DNA from 4 places in the Alteromonas sp. OM2203 genome. Region 1 is predicted to be linked to each of the others. Evidence: predicted binding sites of a transcription regulator. Region 1 holds the regulator's gene; each other region holds the start of a gene.
The links. The regulator LexA, encoded in region 1, represses DNA repair genes until DNA is damaged. The targets are predictions, from matches to a motif close to TACTGTATNNNNATACAGTA.
Positions count from the first base shown of each region.

Region 2: recN (DNA repair protein RecN) is a predicted target of LexA. The motif match lies at 1,271-1,290, and genes of this name have one in related genera.
Region 3: uvrD (DNA helicase II) is a predicted target of LexA. The motif match lies at 1,282-1,301, and genes of this name have one in related genera.
Region 4: ACM0P2_RS10295 (putative DNA modification/repair radical SAM protein) is a predicted target of LexA. The motif match lies at 1,217-1,236, and genes of this name have one in related genera.

Region 1 is NZ_CP183209.1:4,457,709-4,460,909, forward strand. Features, by position in the region: gene coxB (cytochrome c oxidase subunit II) at 1-990, opposite strand, end outside; gene lexA (transcriptional repressor LexA) at 1,571-2,197, opposite strand; gene ACM0P2_RS19560 (diguanylate cyclase) at 2,279-3,201, opposite strand, start outside.
Region 2 is NZ_CP183209.1:1,605,677-1,608,877, reverse strand. Features, by position in the region: gene nadK (NAD(+) kinase) at 1-245, shown strand, start outside; gene dps (DNA starvation/stationary phase protection protein Dps) at 518-1,027, shown strand; gene recN (DNA repair protein RecN) at 1,332-3,017, shown strand; gene ACM0P2_RS07260 (outer membrane protein assembly factor BamE) at 3,142-3,201, shown strand, end outside.
Region 3 is NZ_CP183209.1:215,163-218,363, reverse strand. Features, by position in the region: gene ACM0P2_RS00975 (HAD-IA family hydrolase) at 1-47, shown strand, start outside; gene cysE (serine O-acetyltransferase) at 147-944, opposite strand; gene uvrD (DNA helicase II) at 1,361-3,201, shown strand, end outside.
Region 4 is NZ_CP183209.1:2,303,526-2,306,726, reverse strand. Features, by position in the region: gene ACM0P2_RS10300 (response regulator) at 1-1,090, shown strand, start outside; gene ACM0P2_RS10295 (putative DNA modification/repair radical SAM protein) at 1,336-2,577, shown strand; gene ACM0P2_RS10290 (TIGR03915 family putative DNA repair protein) at 2,628-3,201, shown strand, end outside.

The sequences.
Region 1 (3,201 bases):
GCCTTTTTGATCTTCAAGGGCCATTTTGCTGCCCTTTAACGCAGGAAATACGCCTGGCAAACCTTCACCGTTAGGCATATGACAGGCGGCACACGTAGCGTTATAGACGCGCTCGCCCTCTTTCATCAACTCATCCATTGACATGTTCATTGAAAGTAATCGCTGTTCTTCTTCTTTCGCCCGACGAACCTTTTCCTCTTGTTCACCCATCCATTTATCAAACTCAGCAGGCTCTTTGGCGATAACTACAACCGGCATATAACCGTGATCTTTTCCGCAAAGTTCTGCGCACTGTCCGCGGTAAATTCCCGGTTCGTTTACTTTCGCCCACGACTCATTGATGAACCCGGGATTTGCGTCTTTCTTCACGGCGAAGTCAGGTACCCACCAAGAATGAATCACGTCGTCAGAAGTAATAAGAAAACGAACTTTTTTGCCCGTAGGAATGACAAGCGGGCGATCGACTTCCAACAAATAGTTATCTGTTTTTGCAAACTTGTTTTCGATTTGTTCCCGCTGAGTAGCTAGAAGTGAATAGAATTCCACGTCGCTATCCATGTACTTGTAGTGCCATTTCCACTGCGAACCCGTTACTAGCACCGTCATATCGGGTTCAGTGGTATCCTCCATGGCAATGAGGGTGTTCGCTGCGGGAACCGCCATAAAGATAAGTATGAGAAAGGGGATAACTGTCCATGCAATTTCCACTTTTACATTTTCATGGAAATTTGCTGGCTTGGCGCCTCGAGATTTTCTATGTAAATACATAGAAACAAACATTACGCCAAAAACCACTACCGCAATGCCGACGCAAATGAAAAACATCAGCATATGAAGGTCATATACTTGGCCACTGATATCGGTCGCGCCGCGCCTCAAGTTCAATGAAGAAACTTCTTCTGCCGTTTCCTGTGCGAAAAGCAATGAAGAGAAAAGCAAAGCTGATATGGTTGCACACCACTTTGCCAATATGGTCGTTTGTTGTTTCACTCAGCACCTCCGTAATGGTAGGACTGAAGACGCCTTCTCTGAGCGCGATACCCTACCAAATGAATTGCGAACGCTTGACCCTTTACCTCAACTTGTAAAACAAATTTAGAGTCATTGTTATTATTTTGTTAATCTCTGTATAAGAATTGCTCAATAATGTCGCGCCGTCTAGTCTTTTCTATTAAAAATTTAATGAAACGGTCAAAATTTAATCATTTGAGAATTGCATAGCATGACATAAGGCGAGTAACGTTGAGGCCGCCATAACTTGATGGGCGTTGAGATTAAACGCTCATTTTGAACACGGGGTCGGCGATACTTTTATTCTAAATTACTAAAAAATAGGAAAGTATTTAGCGAGTAAACATCACTTTCAAACAGCGCTCGAATTCGGAATTGACTGTCTCAGCAACAAATAGCAATTTCAATACCGGCGAAATTAATCAAAAATAGAGCAGTAATGCTGAGTACTTTTACCAAGACATTAAACCCTAAGTTGCCAATACGATGAGTGGGGAGGGGATAAAGAGGCATAAAAAAAGCGGCTAATGCGCCGCTTTTAATCAAAGTTGCTAAAACCTTACATCCAGTCTGCGTTTCTAATAACGCCCACCGCGATACCTTCAATGGCAAACGGCTCGTTAGCGAGATCAACTTTAATTGGCGCAAACTCTTCATTTTCAGCATGTAGCAATACTTCACGGCCTCGCCTTTCCAAGCGCTTAACCGTAACATCTTCGTCTACACGGGCAACAACAACCTGACCATTGTGAACATCCGTCGTGCGATGAACCGCTAGCAAATCTCCGTCTAAAATACCGATGTCCTTCATGCTCATGCCGTTTACACGAAGTAAAAAGTCAGCCTGAGGCTTGAACAACGCTGGGTCTACCTTATAGTGCGATTCGACATGCTCTTGCGCCAGAATAGGCTCACCAGCGGCAACGCGCCCTATAAGCGGCAAACCTTCTTCCTCAGCCGCTTCACTCTCAAGAGGAATATTTAGCTTGATGCCTCGGGACGTGCCCGGAAGAATTTCTATCACGCCTTTTCGCGCCAGCGCCTTTAAATGTTCTTCGGCTGCATTAGCAGATCGGAAGCCAAGTTGACGAGCAATTTCAGCACGGGTAGGCGGCATACCCGTTTCTTGCATAGTTGTCTTGATTAGTTCTAAAACTTCAGTTTGTCGAGCTGTGAGTGGGCGCATAAAAGACCTGTCTGTTCATACAGTTCCTGTAAGTATATACACCTAAAAACAAATAACAAGCACTTGCCTTGTCTTTTGCCCTTAACTCACCCAAACCACCTTGTTTCTTCCTTTTTCTTTCGCTAAATACAGTGATTTATCGGCATCAGATAAAAGCGAGCTAAAGTCTATGCCAAACGTGTCCTCAATGAATGCAGCCCCTATACTAATAGTTAGGCTTATTTTGTCCGATTCATAGGTGAGCGTGCTTTCCTCAACAGCGATGCGCAAAGCCTCTAATTGGACATGTATTTCTTCTTTGGTTTCACCAAAAACGACGAGCGCAAACTCCTCCCCACCAAGTCGCGCTACCACGCCAGGCGCCTGATTTTGTTTAGCAATCTTACCTGCAATCATGATAAGCGCTTGATCGCCGGCATCGTGCCCGTAGGTGTCGTTAACCTTTTTAAAATGATCCACGTCGATGATGGCAACGCAGCCACTGCCGTGCCTTTGTAACACCGTATCACATTCATCTAAAAAAGCACGGCGGTTGTACAACCCTGTTAAAGAGTCGGTCATCGCTAACCGGCGCAGCTTTTCTTCTGCAATGGCTCTTCCTTCTTCTTGCTCGACAGCATAGAAAAGCCCTGCAAGGGCGTCTAACAGGGGCTGTAAAAACTCAGCATCTTCGACGGTATAAACGTCAAACTTGTTCGCTAGCCCAATCATTCCCACCACTCTGTCTTTAATCTTTATCGGCAATCCTAAAAATCGACTTATTCGCGGATGGCCTTTAGGTACCCCTTTAGAGTTAGGGTGACTTCCCGATACATTGCTAATGGTCACTTCGCCCGTCACAATGGTGGTTCCGAAAAGATTATTGAAATTACTAAAATACAAATTTCGCTTTTTGTATTCATTATATTGAGTGAAGCTACTGCTATCCCACACTATTTCGGATATGGCATGTATGAAAAGCCGTGACGTTTCCCCCTCTCCCTTCATTTGACCTATAAATGCGA
Region 2 (3,201 bases), 1.7 Mb from region 1:
CTCACACCCTTAGCAGTCGCCCTATCGTTGTTGACGCCGACAGCCAAGTATCGATGAAAGTATCAAAAGTAAATAGTCATTCTCTTCAAGTTAGCTGCGACAGCCATATTGTGCTTCCGGTTCTGCCGGGCGACGAAATTCGAATAAACAAAAGTACCGATAAACTTCATTTAGTCCATCCCAAAGGCTATAGCTATTTCAATGTACTTCGCAAAAAACTAGGTTGGGGCAGCAAGCTTTATTAGATTCCCGCGTAACAACCTCAATCGTGCATTTATTACATGAGCCTGTAGCATTTTCCCAAAGCTACAGGCTTGAAAAATAAAGATTTTTTAATATTACTAAAAATGATTATAGAAATCCGTTACTTATAAACATCCTCGTATACGGCATACCTGTTGCACCTTCTTAGTCAAGCTCTCAGCGAAATGATTTACAAGGCGAAGCTAGACTTCCTTAAGTCTCATAAGTTCTTGTTAACAATTCGCTGATATTTTATTCAGCAATAGGAGATATCATGAGTAATACCAATATCAAATTTACAGCCCCAGGAATGGATAACGATGCCGCTGCCAAAACTATCAAGGTATTGGATCAACGATTAGTCGCGCTATTAGATTTACAGCTTACGCTTAAACACGTTCACTGGAATGTTGTGGGACCGAATTTTATCGGTGTGCACGAAATGTTGGACCCGCAGGTTGATGCGGTTCGTGGTATGACCGACACCATCGCAGAGCGCATTGCCACGTTGGGCGGAGTACCTAAGGGTACACCAAAAGCGATTGTAGAAGGTCGCAGCTGGGAAGACTATCAATTAGGTAAAGGCTTGGTGCTTGACCACCTCAAGGCGTTAGATGCTGTTTATGATGGCGTGAATGGCGATCACAGAAAAGCACTAGAGATTTTGGGTGACATTGACCCTGTTTCAGAAGACATGATTACAGGTCAATTAGCTGATTTAGAACAGTTCCAATGGTTCGTTCGCGCCCATATCGAATCTGGCAGCGGTGAACTGCAACAGTAATCTCTAGCCTTGGGTGCACTGCTAGTTTAAAAGCAGTACATTACAAACTTAGATAGATTTTTATAAAGGGGAGCTTTTGCTCTCCTTTTTACTGTATAAAAAAAGTAACCTCGTATTCTGATATAGCTGTTACTCGTAACCAACCTTAACTAAAATATTTATAAGCCTCATAAATTCAAAAACTTACCCCTCTGCACTCTATTTTTTATCAATTTTTATACGACTTCACTTTACACAGTTAAATACTGTATATATTATCAGTTACTGTATATATCATCATGTTCAACTTTTTCCGAGTGTGGTTATGTTAGCGCATCTTTCTATTTCTAATTTTGCAGTTGTCAAACAGTTGTCCGTTCAGCTTGAAAACGGGCTTACTGCGATTACGGGTGAAACCGGTGCTGGTAAATCTATTGCTATAGACGCTTTGAGCCTTTGTTTGGGAGAACGTGCAGATGCAAATGCCGTTCGCAAAGGCAGTGCTAAAGCTGAAATTATTGCTCACTTTTCACTAAGTAAAAATGAATTGGCCAAAGCGTTTCTTGACGAACATGAGCTGACATCTGATGAAGATGAAAACAGCTGCTTCATTCGCCGCGTTATTTCAAAAGAAGGTCGCTCAAAAGCATTCATCAATGGTGTGCCTGCTTCATTGCAGCAGTTAAAGGGACTGGGGCAGTTTTTACTTGCCATTCACGGGCAAAACACCCACCTTCAACTGCTTAAAGAAGACCACCAACGCGACCTCGTCGATGGGTATGCAAAACACAATGATGTTTTAGAAAAGGTAAAAGACGCTTACTCCCAATGGAGAGACAAGCAGCGCACACTCAAAATACTTCAAGAACAAGCTCAGCAACGAGAAGACCGTCTTCAGCTTCTTACGTATCAAGTACAGGAACTCGACGAGTTCGCTATTGAGGATGGCGAATTTGAAGAGCTGGAAACGGAGCACAAACGTTTAAGTAACGGACAAAGCTTGTTAGAGCAAGCGCAAACAAGTGTGTATAACTTGTATGAAAACGATGAGGGCAACGCGCTTTCTGTCATACAAAGCAGCATAGAGCGATTGGGTGAGTTAGAAGCTCACGACGCTAGTCTTACCCCAATGATTGCACTATTAAACGATGCCGCCATTCAAGTAGAAGAAGCGGCAAGCGAGTTGCGCAGCTATTGTGACCAATTAGAAATCGATCCTTTACGCCTTCAACAGGTTGAAGCTCGTTATGCTAAGGCAATGGATTTGGCGCGTAAACATTCAGTCATGCCCGAGGCCCTTTATCAGCACCATCAAGAATTGGCTGCTGAGTTCGCATCATTGTCGGATCAAGAGACGCTTTTAGGCACATTAGAAAGTGAAGTTGCCGAGGCGAGAACAGCTTATTTAGTTGCAACACAAAGCCTTTCGGAAAGTAGGCAGCGGGCGGCGCAAAAGCTAAGTAAAGATATTGAAACGCAAATTCGTCAGATGAATATGCCTCACGCAAAAGTAGACATTCAAATACAGTATGATGAACTTAAAAAACCTGTAAGTACGGGGCTGGACTCAGTGGAATTTAAGGTCTCGACTAACCCGGGTCAAGACGCAGATAAACTGGACAAAGTCGTGTCAGGCGGTGAACTTTCTCGCATTGGGCTAGCGATTCAAGTGATTGCAAGCGACCATCACGCCACACCAACAATGATTTTTGACGAAGTGGACACAGGCATTAGCGGCCCTACAGCCTCTATTGTTGGCGGCTTGCTTCGTAAGCTAGGCAGCCAATCACAAGTAATGTGTGTAACGCATTTGCCTCAGGTTGCCGCCCAGGCACACAATCAACTTTTTGTAACCAAGATTACCGATGGTGAGAGCACAGAAACCCAAATGCTGCCGCTTACCAAGCAAGATAGAATTGACGAACTTGCGAGACTGCTAGCCGGCGATAAAGTTACAAAATCAGCGTTAGCGAATGCAAAAGAGCTGCTTAAAAGCGCTGCATCGAACTAAAATGCAGTTGATTGGTCATAGTTGTCAATGTAGCATGCCTTCGCGCTTGCAATAAAACAGCCGCGAAATTCGCATTAGCGAGCTTCGATGGCACTAACAAAGGCAATACTGGACAAATTAACGAATGAAGTTGCACCATCTATTAGTAATTCTTGGTATCACATTAACATCAACGGCTTGCTCG
Region 3 (3,201 bases), 310 kb from region 1:
CTCACGTAGCGCTAGACAACCTCAACGAACTCACCCAATTCCTATGAATTTGGGGGGTCAGAGTACTTTAACCGTTTAAATCTGGGGCTAGGGTACATTAACCTTTGACGAAGGGTGAAGGCGAAATGAACTCAAACCCGCAAATCTTAGTTATCTTCTAGTACGTTTTGGCGCATAGATTCGCAGGGGCTTTCACAAACCGGTCTGCCGACCACTTTAGCGGGAACGCCCACCACGGTAACGTGGGCTGGTACGTTATTAAGTACCACGCTGCCTGCGCCAACTTTAGAGCCTTCACCTATTTCGATATTGCCTAAAATCTTCGCTCCAGCGCCAATTAACACGCCTTGGCGAATTTTAGGATGGCGGTCGCCCGATTCATTGCCGGTCCCACCAAGGGTAACGCTTTGCAAGATTGACACGTTATCTTCAACCACTGCGGTTTCACCCACTACAATACCCGTTGCGTGGTCGAACATAACGCCTTTGCCAATGCGCGCTGCGGGATGAATATCGACCCCAAAACTTGCTGAGTTACGACTTTGCAAAAACAGTGCGAGTTGATGGCGACCATGCATCCAAAGGTAGTGCGCCATTCTGTGCACTTGTACAGCGTGAAAGCCTTTAAAATGCAGTAACGGAGTAAGGTAATCATTTACTGCTGCATCTCGCGCTTTAATTGCGAGAATGTCTGCCGTAGCGGCTTCACTTATCCCAGGCTCTAGCAGGTAGGCTTCATCAAATACTTCGCGGATCGCAATGGCAGGCATAACGTCATCTGCCATTTTGTTCGACAAGATAAAGCTCAACGATGACTCGAAGTTATGATGAGCAAGCACACTGGCATGCACATAACTAGACAGCAAAGGTTCTTTTTCTGCAACAACTTGCGCTTCTTGTTTTAGCGTCGACCAAAAGTCGATTGGCGTAGAAAGTGCGGTCATGAGCATGTTCCGTTAATGTATAAGTGTCACGTATTTTAGATTCGGTCTGTTAGCCACGGCTTAACAGTATTAATCTACGATTGAGTGCTGCAAAGTAAAGCATGTCGATTCAGGTGCAAAGTTTACCTGAGTTTGGTGTGGTGCAATACCGATGTGATACCGCCTTAGCGTTAAAATCGATCAATCTATCTGATTAATTTGTTATAGCAAAGGCCAACAAGATCTAACCGTTGCTACCGATTATAGACCATTCCCGTCTTTTGTAATTTGTTGTGTTACTGCTTGGTAATAAACGTTAAAAGATAAAACATTACGATAAAGGGTGTGTAGAAAACTAGACTGTATAAATTCACAGTCAGATGGCATAATAATCGGCTGCTGAATGTATAAAATTATCAACCAACAGGTACCACATTATGGATGTATCTCGACTGCTAGACGAGCTTAACGACAAACAACGTGAAGCTGTAGCAGCCCCATTGTCTAACGCTTTAGTACTTGCCGGCGCAGGTAGTGGTAAAACCCGCGTATTAGTGCATCGTATTGCGTGGTTGATGGAAGTCGAAAACATCGCGCCTTTCTCGATATTAGCAGTAACCTTTACGAATAAAGCGGCCAAAGAAATGCGCGGCCGTATCGAATCGCTTATGGGGCGCAGTCTACACAATATGTGGATTGGTACCTTCCACGGACTAGCACATCGCTTACTACATGCCCATCACGCAGAGGCAAATCTTCCGGAAAATTTCCAAATTATCGATTCTGACGACCAGTACCGCTTAATTCGTCGAATTCTTAAAGCCATGAACCTAGATGAAAAACATTGGGCTCCCCGCCAAATCCAATGGTATATCAATGGCAATAAGGACGAGGGTTTACGCCCTCAGCACATAGAAACCCATGGCGATCATATCCAAAAAACCATGCGTGAAGTATATGCTGCATATCAGGATGCCTGCGACCGTTCTGGCTTAGTTGACTTTGCCGAGTTGCTATTACGGGCTCATGAACTGTGGGCTAAAAATCCAGAAGTACTCGCTCACTACCAACGCCGTTTCCGCGCAGTGCTGGTCGACGAATTTCAAGATACCAACAATATTCAATACGCTTGGCTTCGCATGCTTTATAGTGGCGGTAATAACAACATTATGATTGTTGGAGACGACGACCAATCTATCTATGGCTGGCGTGGTGCAAATGTCGATAATATTCAGCACTTCCTCAAAGATTTTAATGAACCTAATACCATTCGTCTTGAACAGAACTATCGTTCAACCGGCAACATCCTGAAAGCGGCGAACACGGTTATCGACAATAACACGGGCCGTTTAGGGAAAGAGCTTTGGACCGAAGACGCTCAGGGCGAGCTAATTTCTGTATATGCAGGTTTTAACGAACTAGACGAAGCGCGATTTATTGTTTCGAAGATTAAAAACTGGCTTAACCAAGGCAATGCCCTAAGCGATACCGCAATTCTTTACAGAAACAACGCTCAGTCCCGAGTTCTAGAAGAAGCGTTACTCCACGAGGGATTAGCCTACCGGATCTACGGCGGCTTGCGCTTCTTCGAACGTCAAGAAATTAAAGATGCCCTAGGCTACATGCGCATGGTAAGCCACCCGCATGACGACGCCGCATTTGAACGTGTGGTAAATACCCCAAGTCGGGGGATTGGTGAAAAAACCCTATCACAGGTGCGCGAAACAGCTCGCGCGCACAACTGCTCTATGTGGCAGGCCTGCCAACTGCTTATCAACGAAGGCGGGTTCAAAGGTCGAGCATTGAATGCAATGCAAAGCTTCGTGCTACTTATTACAGAGCTTGAACAATCGACCTTGGATGAATCGCTTGATCAACAAGCGGATAAAGCCATAAAACAATCGGGTCTTTACGCGATGTATCAAGCCGAACGTGGTGAAAAAGCGCAAGCTCGATTGGAAAACTTAGAAGAACTGGTTACCGCATGTAAAACCTTTATCGTGCCTGACGAAGCTGAGGAAATGACGCCTCTTGCGGCGTTTTTGGCTCACGCATCTTTAGAAGCCGGCGAGACACAAGCAGACAAAGATCAAGATGCCGTGCAAATGATGACTATTCACACCGCGAAGGGTTTGGAATTTCCACTGGTATTTTTGGCCGGTGTGGAGGAAGGCATGTTCCCTAGCCAAATGACCAACGATGAGCCTGGCAGAATGGAAGAAGAACGCAGGCTTTGCTATGTTGGAATGACCAGGGCTATGCAAAAGTTGTATATCAC
Region 4 (3,201 bases), 2.2 Mb from region 1:
TGATGTTTTAAATAGCTACATAGATGGAAAGTCTGTGCTCTGGGCTCAAGTCGCGATTGGTAAAACCTACCTTCAATTGAAAGATTACGAAAAAGCTATTTCAGTGGCTAAGAAGACCCTCAAGCGCAACAGATTTAATGCAGATGCACACGATATTCTTGCTCAGGCCTATCAAGCTATCACATCTGGTGAAAAAGCATTAGAGGCTATCAAGGAAGCAATTAAACTTTCTCCCTATTCGCTGCCAAGGCATTTTAAAGCCTGCGAGATTGGCAGAGATAATGAGGATTTGCTACTCGCAGCAAGCTCTAGTTTAGCTATTTGGGATTTATCAAAACGTACCGTTCACAAAAACAGCCTTCATTGGTGCGGCATTATCAGAAGCTATTTAGACATTGCGGAATTTGCAGAAGATAAAAAACAGCGCAACAAGTATCAACAAGAAGCCCTTCTCACACTGCAGCGGGGAAAATTTGATGATCATCTTCAAAAAATAGACCGCGACTTTGACATAAGTATCTTTGGAAAAATTGTTAACGCCAGAATAAGCGCGATAGATGGAAAGTTAATAGACGCAAAGCGACATTTAGCCTTGTCTCAAAACTTACTAGATGAAAAGTACACTGACGTTCCTACAGCATATATCCCTGATAGTATAAATGTAATGTTTAAATTGGGTGAGTTCGATGACGCGGTTCAGTTAACCGCATTACTAGAATCACGGGACGATGAGCTCGACCAAAATAGTGCGAGTATGCTAAGAAAACAGTCTCAAGACGCGCAAAAAAGCCTAGCTAGCTATCAGCAGTTCAATCGCGAGGGCATTCAACATTACCAAGAAAAGGACTATGAGCGAGCTAAGGCTTCATTTGCCCTTGCTCAAGGCTTTGCACCTGTTAATACCGGTGTTGCACTCAACCTACTTCAATGTCTTCTTCAAATAGCGGTGAAAGAGGGTAAAGCCGATGCAAACTTGATTAATGAGTGTAAGCGTCTATTTAAGTTAATAGACGACATGACGCTCAAAGCAACCTATAAAGAGAAATACGTCAATCTTCGAGACGAACTCTCACAATACATCGGTTTTTAGGCTATTCATCAATCCCTTGCCTTTTATTTCACTAGGACAATCTTAAGCCCACTTATCAACCTCTATTACTAAACATTCGCTCAACGGGTTTTACTGCTTTCCCTCCAGATAAACATAACACATTTGTACTGTATATATATACATGTTATAACGCGAGTGGTTATTTCTTAAATAAAATATGTCAGCAAAATGTTTAGGTGAGATATCTCTACATCTGCTTTTGCTAAGAGGAAGTTTAATCTGCAATGCATGACAAACTGATACAAAAACTCGAAATTCTTTCAGACGCCGCTAAGTATGATGCGTCCTGTGCAAGCGGCTCAGCAGGTAAGCGTCAGGCAGGCAAAACTGATAAAACCGGTATAGGCTCGCTAACTGGTGGCTCAGGTATATGCCATAGTTTTACCCCAGATGGACGATGTGTATCACTATTGAAAATATTAATGACGAATTATTGTATCTACGACTGCCACTATTGCATCAATAGAGTATCTAGCAATGTACGACGTGCCCGTTTCTCAGTGAAGGAGACGGTAGATTTAACCCTTAATTTTTATAAACGTAACTACATCGAAGGCTTATTTCTTAGCTCCGGTATTGTTGGCTCACCAGATTTAACAATGGAAAGTATGGTGCGCATTGCTAAATCCCTGCGTCTCGATCACGGGTTCAAGGGCTACATACACCTTAAAACCATTCCAAACGCCTCGCCCGAATTACAGGCTGAGGCCGGTTTATATGCAGATAGATTAAGTATAAACGTCGAGATGCCAACCCAACCTTCATTAAATAAATATGCTCCAGAGAAAGACCTTGGCGCGATTCATGGGGCGATGAATACGCTTAAAGACAAAATAACGGAACATAATGTCGATAAAACACACTCGGGCAAACGCCCTCCTCGCTTTGCGCCTGGTGGACAGTCGACCCAAATGATCATTGGTGCGGATGATTCGAATGACAAAATCATTTTGGGAACCAGCGTTAAACTCTATAGCGAACAAAAGCTACGTCGGGTTTATTACTCTGCATTTTCCCCCATACCTGACGCCTCACAAGTTTTACCTTTGAAACCAGCGCCTTTAATACGTGAACATCGTCTCTATCAAGCTGACTGGCTTCTGCGTTTTTATGGATTTACCCTCGATGAAATTGTTCATGATGAAATGCTGGATATGGATCACGACCCCAAGCTCGCATGGGCATTGCGAAATCGCCATATATTTCCAATCGATTTAAACAAAGCCGATAAAATGCTTCTGTTACGAGTACCAGGGCTTGGTGCTCGTACAGTTCAAAAAATTCTCTCGATTCGTCGTCATACCAAATTAAATTGGATAGACCTTACTAAAATGCGGCTGCCTCTAAAAAAGTTAAAACCGTTCATCAGCGTGGGTGACTACTCACCGAACATTCACTTACTCGATAGCAATAATTTTGAACTTCTATTTAAACAGCCTAAGCAATTTGAGTTATTTGGTGGGTAAATGAAATTTATGTTAGCAGCTTCTAATTTAGTTTCGAAGGTAGTGCCAGAATGAAGACAATTACAATTACCTCGGTGCCTGGGTTTGATGAATGGCGCGAAGCATCAAGGGTGTGTCTAGCACACGGTATTCCTCCTGAGGCTATTATCTGGCAAAACGTTCAGTCGGTACAGGACGACCTGTTTGGTCATCAAGAGCAGACCCAAGCTACTAACAAACTTCAAATAAAACACACAATTCCCAAATCTGCTTTAGTGCTATTTAAGTATGCGCTATGTCATAGTGATACCAAACGCTTTGCTTTGTGTTATCGCGTTTTGTGGCGGATAATTTATGAAAATAGAAACCTTATTCAGCTAAAAACTGACGAAGATATAATGCAACTCTATATGCTTGTAAAAGCCGTCAAGCGTGACGCGTATAAAATGAGTGCGTTTCTGAGGTTCAAGGAACTTGAAGTTGAGGGTAAAGAACATTTTGTCGCGTGGTACGAGCCCGAACATTACAGTTTGGAGGTTAAGCTCGACTTCTTTCGAACTCGTTTTAAAAACATGCGCTGGTCTATCCTCACTCCCTACCGTGGCGCTCATTGGGATACCGATACGCTTCTTCTTGAGGATAATC